Regions from separate parts of the Paenarthrobacter sp. RAF54_2 genome, predicted to be linked through region 2. Evidence: riboswitches for the same ligand, from Rfam matches in the RefSeq annotation. Region 2 holds a riboswitch; each other region holds the start of a gene.
The links. A riboswitch is a leader RNA that binds a small molecule or an ion and turns the genes downstream of it on or off. The one in region 2 is predicted to bind S-adenosylmethionine.
Positions count from the first base shown of each region.

Region 1: another riboswitch for S-adenosylmethionine. It lies ahead of AB4Y87_RS07725 (aminotransferase class V-fold PLP-dependent enzyme); the one in region 2 lies ahead of metX (homoserine O-acetyltransferase MetX).
Region 3: another riboswitch for S-adenosylmethionine. It lies ahead of AB4Y87_RS05365 (DUF1737 domain-containing protein); the one in region 2 lies ahead of metX (homoserine O-acetyltransferase MetX).

Region 1 covers NZ_JBFRDV010000006.1:253,386-256,653, forward strand. Annotated here, with positions in the region: gene AB4Y87_RS07720 (class I SAM-dependent methyltransferase) at 1-309, opposite strand, end outside; gene AB4Y87_RS07725 (aminotransferase class V-fold PLP-dependent enzyme) at 435-1,844, opposite strand; SAM riboswitch class IV at 1,877-1,990, opposite strand; gene hisN (histidinol-phosphatase) at 2,173-2,985, opposite strand; gene rsgA (ribosome small subunit-dependent GTPase A) at 3,041-3,268, opposite strand, start outside.
Region 2 covers NZ_JBFRDV010000025.1:18,083-21,350, forward strand. Annotated here, with positions in the region: gene AB4Y87_RS21040 (bifunctional o-acetylhomoserine/o-acetylserine sulfhydrylase) at 109-1,425, shown strand; SAM riboswitch class IV at 1,565-1,679, shown strand; gene metX (homoserine O-acetyltransferase MetX) at 1,694-2,815, shown strand; gene AB4Y87_RS21050 (hypothetical protein) at 2,844-3,268, opposite strand, start outside.
Region 3 covers NZ_JBFRDV010000004.1:264,493-267,760, reverse strand. Annotated here, with positions in the region: gene AB4Y87_RS05375 (O-succinylhomoserine sulfhydrylase) at 1-1,037, opposite strand, end outside; gene AB4Y87_RS05370 (rhodanese-like domain-containing protein) at 1,038-1,448, opposite strand; gene AB4Y87_RS05365 (DUF1737 domain-containing protein) at 1,445-1,711, opposite strand; SAM riboswitch class IV at 1,726-1,837, opposite strand; gene AB4Y87_RS05360 (NtaA/DmoA family FMN-dependent monooxygenase) at 2,004-3,268, shown strand, end outside.

The DNA of each region.
Region 1 (3,268 bases), on a different contig from region 2:
CCCTGTTGCCTCGGCCGTTCCCTCCAACGCCTCAACGCCGGGACAGGACTTTCGAAGTTGCTCCAGCATGTCTGTGGAAGGATCGACGGCGGCCACCTGCAGGCCGCGGTCCACGAGCAGTGCCGTAAATTTTCCCGTGCCTGCACCAATATCCGCGGCGGACTTCGCTCCAGGAGGGAGAAGCCAATCCACTGAGTCTGTGGGATAGCCGGGCCGAACGCGATCGTAGTGTTCGCCGCCGTCCTGGAAGCTCTGGCCCAGCTCGCGGCGGCGCGTGGCATGCAGCTTGGGACCACCCGGCCTGCCAATGCGGCCGGAAACACTTCCGCCGGAAACAACGCCGCCGGAAACACTACGGGAAGGCACGGCCACGCACAGACTCCTTTACCGCGAAGGCCAGTTACCCTACGAATTTACCGCACAGTACTTGCGTTTCAGTCGATCGTGCAGGGTGCAGCCCCTGCGGTGCCCGGGGTGTTTGGTGCCCATTCCGGGTAGCTGCGGTGGTCGTTGGCCGGTACCCAGCGTCCCTCATCCACTACATAGTCCCAACCGAGACCCGTGCGCTTGAGTTCTTCAATACCAGCCAGCAGTCGTGTGGCATCCTCCAGTCGGGAGCCCACGCCGAAGCTGGCTCGCAGGGAACCGGAAGGGAGTCCTAGCCGCTTGAGCAGGGGATGGGCGCAGAAGCGGCCGTCACGAAGTCCTACACCGTGTTCTGCAGCGAGATAGGCGGCGACCAGTCCGGCGTCGAATCCTTCCACCGAGAAATTGACCACGCCGATGGTGTCCTCGGAGTCGCTGAAGATCCGGTGGACGGTCACGCCGTCGATTGCCTCAAGTCCCTGAACGAGATACGAACGGATGGCAGCTTCATGGGCATGCCATGCTTCTGGGTCCAGGCCTGCCAGCACCTGTGTCGCGCGGGCCAATGTTGCCGCGCCGAGGACGTTGGGGGAGCCGCCCTCGTGGCGGGCGGGACCTGAAGCCCAGCTGACCGAGTCGAGGCGGGCTTCACGAACGGCGCCACCGCCGGCAAGGTGGGGAGTACCGGCGTCGAGCCAGTCAGGACGGCCCACAACAACACCGGCGCCGAACGGAGCGTAGAGCTTGTGCCCGGAGAACACGATGTAGTCGACGTCTGCTTCAGTGATGTTGATGCGGCGGTGGGGGGCAAGCTGCGCGGCGTCCACCACAATCCGGGCACCGTATTCGTGCGCAAGGGCTGCGAGTTCGGCGATCGGGAGGATCTCACCGGTCACGTTCGAGGCCCCGGTGACTGCGAGCAACGAGACGCCCCCTTGGCTAAGTTCCTCGCGGAGCTTGGCCAGGGTAGCTGTCAGTGTCGAAGCAGCTACGACACTGCGGTGAGGGACGCCCTGCCAGGGGAGGAGATTGGCATGGTGTTCGATGTCCAGGTAAAGGACCTCGCCCGTTGGCTTTCCGTCCAGTTGCGGTAGGCAGCCTGCCAACAGGTTCAGCGAGTCCGTGGTGTTCCGGGTGAAGATGACGGAATCGTCGGGACGGCCGCCGACGAATTCACGGACGATGTCGCGGGAGTTCTCGTAGACCGAGGTGCTGATCTGGGAAGCGTAGCCCGCGCCGCGGTGGACACTGGCGTAGTAGGGGAGGATCTCATTGAGATACGCAGAAACAATTGTCAGCGCTGGAGCGGATGCTCCGTAGTCAAGGTTGGCGTAGCGGACGTGGCCACCCTGGATCAGGGGAGCTTGCAGCTCCGCGCCTGTGACGGCGGCCAGGGGCCTGCCTGCAGCGGCTTCGTGCGCTGCTTCTTCGACCACAAGGGACGGCAGAACGGTGGAGTTGAACGTAGCAGTGCTCATGGGACCTCACTCAAGAGGGACCCCCTCAGGGGGATCCGCGCTTGCCGTATCCGTTCCGGACCGGCCAGGTCGTCACCCGGGGCACCCCACCGCGAATGGAGGGTTGCCGGCCAGCAAACCGGGGTTTAGCGCTGGCACTCGTGACCTGTAAAGAGGTTAGGGCACGCCTCTGGCCTGCTCCAAAGTCGCTTCGCTTTGTTAAGCACATTGTTACGAAGGGTCCGGAAACTGGGCTTTGGGCGAAGAAAAGACGGCGGAGGCCCCGAAAAGGAGGCATCCGCCGTCGAAAATTCTATGCAAAGCCGGTTGGCTAGTTGGTGCCGCTGGGTCAGAGGAGGTCATCCAAAGCAGGGTTTAGCCGCTTGAGGACCTCTGAGTGCAAGATGGAGTTGGTGGCCAGGGCGTTGCCGCCAAAGGGGCCGTCCTCGCCTTCCAGTGACGTGAAGCGGCCGCCGGCTTCCGTCACGATGGGAACCAATGCTGCCATGTCGTAGACATTCAACTCTGGCTCGCAGGCGATATCCACGGCACCCTCAGCTACCAGGCAATAGGACCAGAAGTCGCCATAGGCCCGCGTGCGCCAGATGTCTTCGGTCAACCCCAGGAACTCGTCCAGATTTCCGCGTTCCTTCCAACCGGAAAGGCTGGAATATGACATTGAAGCATCTGCCAACTGCGAAACGTTTGACACCTTGAGCCGGGTGGCTGACGCGAGGGAGCGGCCCATATAGGCGCCCATGTCCTTTGCTGCCCACCAACGCTTGCCCAGCGCCGGAGCACTGACAAGTCCGACGACCGGCTCGCCTTCGTCAACAAGTGCGATCAGGGTAGCCCATACAGGAACTCCCCGAACGAAGTTCTTGGTGCCGTCGATGGGGTCGATGATCCAACGCCGGGAGCCGTGGCCGCTGCTGCCGAACTCCTCGCCGAGGACGGCGTCACGGGGGCGCGAGCGCGACAATTGGCCACGAATGGCTTCTTCCGCAGCCTTGTCGGCATCCGTCACTGGCGTGAGGTCAGGCTTGGTCTCGACCTGCAGATCCAAGGCCTTGAAGCGGTCCATGGTTTGGGCATCCACGGAATCCGCCAGCACGTGGGCCAGTCGGAGGTCATCGTTGTAGCTGGAAACGGGTTGGGTCATGCCACCAAACTATCGTGAAACGTTCCCTGCAGTTGGGATCGCCTTGCACCAATGCTTAGTTGACGGTACCCAGTTCTTTGGTCTCTTTCGCTTCCAAACGCGGGTCCGCGCCCAGCAGCCGCCGGAGCGAAGACAAGCGGGCCACCCCGGAAGGACCGGCGTGTCCCTCGTTCACCCACGCGTCAAGTCCGCAATTGATGGCACTGGCATCGTGCTTGCAACCGCGGTCGCAAGCTTCGGTGCCCGGTTCCAAATCGGGGAAGGAATGCAGGATGCGGTCGGG
Region 2 (3,268 bases):
TGCCTGCGTCACAAAGCTGTCCAAGTGCCCGAACGCTTCCTAGACTGGCCCCAGCCCACGCCTACAGCGATCAACGGCAAACCCGCGCGCCACTAAGAGGAGAATTCAATGTCCCAAGGATGGTCTTTCGAAACCCGCCAGATCCACGCAGGGCAGGAGCCTGACTCTGCTACAGGGGCGCGGTCGCTTCCGATCTACCAGACCACTTCCTTTGTGTTCCCCAGCGCAGAGAGCGCAGCCAACCGCTTTGCGCTGGCTGAACTCGCCCCGATCTACACGCGCATTGGCAACCCGACGCAGGATGCCGTGGAGCAGCGGATCGCCAGCCTTGAAGGCGGGCTGGGCGCATTGCTCCTCAGTTCAGGACAGGCCGCAGAAACCTTCGCCATCCTGAACATTGCCGAGGCCGGTGACCATGTCGTCGCCAGCCCCAGCCTCTACGGCGGCACCTACAACCTGCTGGCCCACACGCTGAAGAAGTTCGGTATCTCCGTGACGTTCGTGGAAGACCCGGACAACCTGGACCAGTGGCGCGACGCCGTGCAGCCCAACACCAAGCTGTTCTTTGGTGAGGTCGTCTCCAACCCGCGCCAGGACGTGCTGGACATCGAGGGTATCTCACGCGTCGCGCATGAGGCTGGTGTGCCACTGATCGTGGACAACACCCTCTCCACCCCCTACCTCATCCGTCCGATCGAATGGGGTGCCGATATTGTGGTGCATTCGGCTACCAAATATCTGGGCGGCCACGGTGCGGCGATCGCCGGCGTGATCGTGGACTCCGGAAACTTTGATTTCGGCAAGGACCCGGAGCGCTTCCCTGGATTCAATACTCCGGACCCCAGCTACAACGGACTCGTTTACGCCCGGGACCTTGGCAAGGACGGCGCACTCGGAGCCAACCTTTCCTACATTCTTAAGGCACGCGTGCAGTTGCTCCGCGATCTGGGTTCGGCGGTTTCCCCGTTCAACGCCTTCCTCATCGCCCAGGGCCTGGAAACCCTGAGCCTGCGCGTCGAGCGCCACGTCTCGAACGCCACCAAAGTGGCGGAATGGTTGGAAGCCCACGAGGACGTCGAATCGGTCGCCTTCGCGGGTCTGCCGTCCAGCCCTTGGTACGACCGTGGCCGTAAGTACGGGCCCAGGGGTACCGGTGCCGTGGTGGCATTCAACATCAAGGGTGGCATCGAGGCCGGCAAGAGATTCGTCGATGGCCTGGAGCTTCACTCCCATGTTGCCAACATCGGTGACGTCCGCTCGCTGGTTATCCACCCGGCGTCGACTACCCACAGCCAGCTCACGGTCGAGCAGCAACTGGTTGCGGGCGTGAATCCAGGCCTTGTCCGCCTGTACGTGGGAATCGAGCACGTGGACGACATCATCGCGGATCTGGAGGCCGGATTCAGGGCTGCCAAGGGCGCTTAGAGGAGCGGCCGCCCGCCGACGAAAATTCGCCGGGCGGCCCTTCACGGTGCGTGTTCCTGAACGAAGGGACCCCAAACCGTCACACAGCTGTCACATTCTTCGCCAAAACAGCGGTATTTTTCCTAGACTCTACGTATTAGGTCATGAGTGCCAGTGACAGCCCCGGCTTGCTGGCCGGCAACCCTCCTCCGCGGTGGGGTGCCCCGGGTGAAGACCTGGCCTGTCGCACGCAAGGCGGCAGGCAAGCGCGAGGTTAGGTGTCAAAGGAATGACCATTACTGCTACAGCACCCCCAAAACCGGGCAAAGAAGACGGGACGGTCAAGTACGCCGGCGTAGGTTCGCTGGAACTTGAAGCCGGCGGCTTTCTCCCGGATGTTGTGTTGGCCTACGAAACCTGGGGGCAGTTGAACGCGGATGCGTCCAATGCTGTCCTCGTTCAGCACGCACTGACGGGAAGCACCCACGTGGCCCGCGGCGCCACTGATGAGGAAGGCTGGTGGGAACAACTCGTTGGCCCCGGCGCGACGATCGACACCAACCGGTTCTTCGTTATTTCCATCAACATTGTGGGCGGCTGTTACGGCAGCACAGGCCCGTCGTCGGAGGCGCCGGACGGACGGCCTTGGGGATCCCGGTTCCCCCTGATCACTTTGCGCGACAGCACGGTGGCTGAAGCCCGTCTCGCGGATGCGTTGGGGATCAAGTCATGGCACGCCGTCCTTGGCGGTTCCATGGGTGGGGCGCGGGCACTTGAGTGGGCTGTGACCTTCCCTGAGCGTGTCCAGCGGTGCGCAGTTATTTCCGTCGGGGCCTACAGCACAGCCGAGCAAATCGCTTTCGCCCAGTCGCAGACACTCGCCATCCGCCAGGACCCGAACTTCAAGAACGGCGATTACTACGGTGGACCAACTCCTGAGGCGGGCCTTGCCCTGGCCCGCCGGATAGCCCACATCACGTACCGATCAGCACTGGAGCTTGATTTCCGCTTCGGGCGGGAAGCCCAGCACCAGGAGACGCCCCTGGCCGCCCCGGTCCTGGGGGAGCGCGGCCGCTACCAGGTGGAAAGCTACCTCGACCACCAAGGCACCAAGCTGGTGCGCCGGTTCGATGCGAACAGCTACATTGCCATCACCGAGGCACTCATGTCCCACGACATCACCCGGGGCCGGGGCACCTTGCGGGAAGCCTTGGCCGGCGCCACTGCTGAATTCTTTGTGGCTGCCGTCGACTCCGACCGCCTCTATTTCCCGGCCCAGTCATTGGAACTGGCACAAAACCTGCCAGGCAATGTGCCCGTCCACGTGATCGAGGCTCCCATCGGGCACGATGGCTTCCTCACCGAAATCGGGCAGCTGTCTGTCCAACTGCATCAGGCCTTCTTCGCCTAACGGCCAGGCTTTCTTCGCCTAGGCCAGCTCAGCCGTTCATGATGTCGCCGCGCTGCTTCATGTAGTCCTCCATGGCGATCTCGCCGTTGCTGAACTTGAGGTCCAGTTCGGCCAGTTTGCGCGCGCGGAAGCCTTGCTGCTCAGAGCCGCTGTGGCTGGGGAACGTAGATGAAGAAGCGTTCGACGGGGGTCCTGCCGGCGGCGGTGCATCGGCAGGGCGGACGTGGATTGGCTCGCCCGGATAGCCCGGGTAGTTCTGGGTGGGATATCCCTGTGCCGGATAATTCTGGGGTGGGTAGCTCTGCGGGGGATAGCCGGGGCCAGGGTAGTTCTGGGGCGGGTAGTTCTGGGCAGGGTAGTTCTGGCCGGGGAAGTTGCGGTCTTGGAAATTACGGTCCTGGAGCCGCCGCGCCCGGGACCTGTTGTAAAGGCGGATCCCCATGGGAATCAGCC
Region 3 (3,268 bases), on a different contig from region 2:
AGGTTGTTGGAGATGTCTATGACGCGCAGACCGTCCAGCAACGCGAACGCGYCATCCTTGGCGGACCGCCCGGAAGAAGGCAGCAACTCGAATGTCAGCACGGTACCGCCGGCCTTCATCTGCTTTGCAGCGAGCTCGTACTGCGGGTGCGATTTCAGCAACGGGTACTTGACCCAGCTGATGGCGGGTTGCTGCTCAAGCCATTCCGCGATTTTCAAAGCGGAGGCCGAGCTGTGGTTCACGCGCAGGCCGATGGTCTCCAGTCCCTTGGTCAACACCCACGCGTTGAACGCGGAGAGCGACGGTCCGGTGTGCCGCATCAACTGCTTGACCGGGCCATCGATGAATTCCTTGGTGCCCATGATCGCGCCGCCGAGGACGCGCCCCTGGCCATCGATGTGCTTGGTGCCGGAGTAAACAATGACGTCTGCGCCCAAGTCACCGCAACGCTGCAGCAGGGGAGTGGCAAAGACGTTGTCGACGACGACGGTCGCTCCCGCTGCATGCGCGAGCTCGCTGACGGCGGCGATGTCCACGATTTCCTGCATCGGGTTGGACGGCGACTCGAAGAACACAGCGGTGGTGGGTTCGGAGAGGGCAGCACGCCACTGATCGAGGTCGGGACCATCGACAAACACGGTCTCTACGCCCCAGCGCGGCAGGATCTCATTGAGGATCACGAAGCACGAGCCGAACAGGGAGCGGGCGGCAACCACGCGATCACCCGCAGCCAACAGGGCACCCAAGGCGGTGAACACAGCGGACATGCCGGACGCCGTCGCAAAGCAAGCCTCGGTTCCTTCGAGCAACCGCAACCGCTCTTGGAACGTGGCCACGGACGGGTTGCCGTAGCGGGAGTAAACGAAGCGTTCGTCCTCGCCAGTGAAGGCGCGTTCGGCGGCGGCAGCGGATTCGTAGACGAAGCCGGAGTTCAGGAAAACGGGTTCGGACGTCTCCTGGAAGTTGGTACGGTCAAGGCCACCGCGTACTGCCTGGGTGTCAGGGCTCCAGCTGGCGGCATCGGGATTGAAAGTCACTTAGTCGTTCCCCAGGTTGGTCGGCAGGCCACGGTTCTTCCAGCCGTTGATGGTGCGTTCGCCATACCGGTCCGGGTCACCTTCGAAGCCCTCTAGGACGTTGTAGGCGGTGAATCCGGCCTGCGTCGCGGCGATGGCAGCAGAGATGGAGCGCTGGCCTGAGCGGCAAATGAAAACGAGTTCCACGCCCTCGCCCTCAGGTGCCTGCTGCTGCAGGTCCTCGAGGAAACGGGAGTTGGGAATGCCGCCGGCGAGGTTCCACTGAATGAACAGGGGATCGTTCTCTGTGGCTTTGGTGTCCGGAATGCCGATGTGTGCCCACTCGGCCTCGGTGCGGACGTCTACCAGGATTGCGCCTTCTTCAAGCTTGGCCCATGCGTCCTGCGGGGTCAGGTCACCTGCGTAACTCATGCGTGTCCCTCGAATGCTTCTTCGTCGTCGTCGTTCTCCAACTGGTCAACAGCATTCGCGACGGCGGCGTCTGCGTTGGCGATGGCCGTGGGCAGCACGACGGCCTGCGCCACGATGACATCCGTGCCATTGAACGTGGCTGCCGGGCTGCCGTGGAGCACGTAGCCGTCGGCGAGGGCCGTGGTGATCCGCTCGCAGAATTCACGGGTATCCGGACCTGTAATCAGGCGGTAGGAGAGTTTTTCTTCAGTGGGTTCAGGCATTGGCTGGTGCTCCTCAGTCACGCTTGCAGTTCGAAGTGTCGATACGCCGAGTAGTCACCTGAGGCACCCCGCCGGAGAGAGGGTTGCCGACCAGCAAGTCAGGGCTTGGCGCTGGTGCTCATTACTCAAGAAAAACGTAACATCCCGCGGCGGCGGCCCGCACTTGCAAGCGGTTACGCGGCCGTCATGTTGCGTAACCGGCCGGTGCTGGAGTAGCAGCCCAAATGTGACGCCCCGGGAGCATAATTGACGCAGTACGACCCCCTGTAACTTCGCAAGAAATCAGGTCGCGGTGAACGGACAAGGCAGCTCTACACTCAAGCCCATGCTGCATTTTGGATGGTTCGTGGGGCACGGGTTCGGTGTCCAGGGCTGGGGAACACCCGGCTACAGCCTGGGCTACGACTGGAAGAAACCTGCCCTGTATCAAGACGCCGTGCGCGCGTTTGAGCAATCCGGCCTTGACCTTTTCATCATCGAGGATTCCCTTACTGTTCCTGATACTTATGGCGGCACTGCCGAGGTCTCGCTGGCACACGCCTCCTTTGCGCCTAAGCATGATCCTTTGGCGCTGGTCCCGTACCTTCTTTCCGCCACCGAGCACCTTGGAATTGTGCCGACGGTCAGCGCATCGTTCTACCCGCCCTTCACTGCCGCCCGGCTCCTGGCCACGCTGCAGCACTTCTCCGAGGGGCAGCTCGGCTGGAACGTTGTCACTTCCGGCAGTGACCTGGCAGCACAGAATTACGGTTTGGACCAGCAGATTGAACACGACCTTCGGTATGAGAAGGCGGAGGAATTCGTCGACGTCGTACGGAGGCTTTGGCGGAGCTGGGAACCTGACGCGGTGCTCGAGGACGTTGAGGCCGGCAGATTCGCCGACCACACCAAAGTGCACCCTATTAACCACCAGGGCGACTTCTTCAAGGTCCGCGGTCCGCTGAACACCGCACCTCTGACGGAGGAGCCCGTACTGGTTCAAGCCGGTGCTTCTCCTCGGGGCAAAGCGTTCGCGGGTGGGCATGCCGATGTGGCGATCGCCTTGGCGCGTGGCGTGGACGGCATGAAGGCCTACCGGGATTCCATCCGTGCCGAGGCTGCCAAGGCGGGCAGGAACCCCGACGACGTCAAGGTACTTTTCGTGCTCAAGCCCACCGTGGTTGGTTCATCAGCCGAGGCCGAGGAGTTGCGTGCACAGCGCCGGGAGCTTACCCAGCGTGATATCGACAGCCAGCTCAACTCGATCTCCTACCTGTCCGTGATCGACTTCAAGCAGTTCGACCTCGATGCGCCGTTGCCTGAATTGAGCACCAACAGCAACCAAGGCACATTGGAGCACTTCGCCAAAGCAGCGCCTCCGGGGTCTACCCTGCGCCAGATCCTTCAGGCACGCAGCGGTGGTGCCGGCGATTCGATCATTGGCACGGTTGGTGAACTCGCGGACTACCTTGAGGAGACTGGCGAGGCTGTGGGTGGCGACGGCTTCCTCTTCTCTGGCTTCGTGGACCCCGTCACCGTGCACGGAGTGCTGGACAAGCTCACTCCCGAACTGCGACG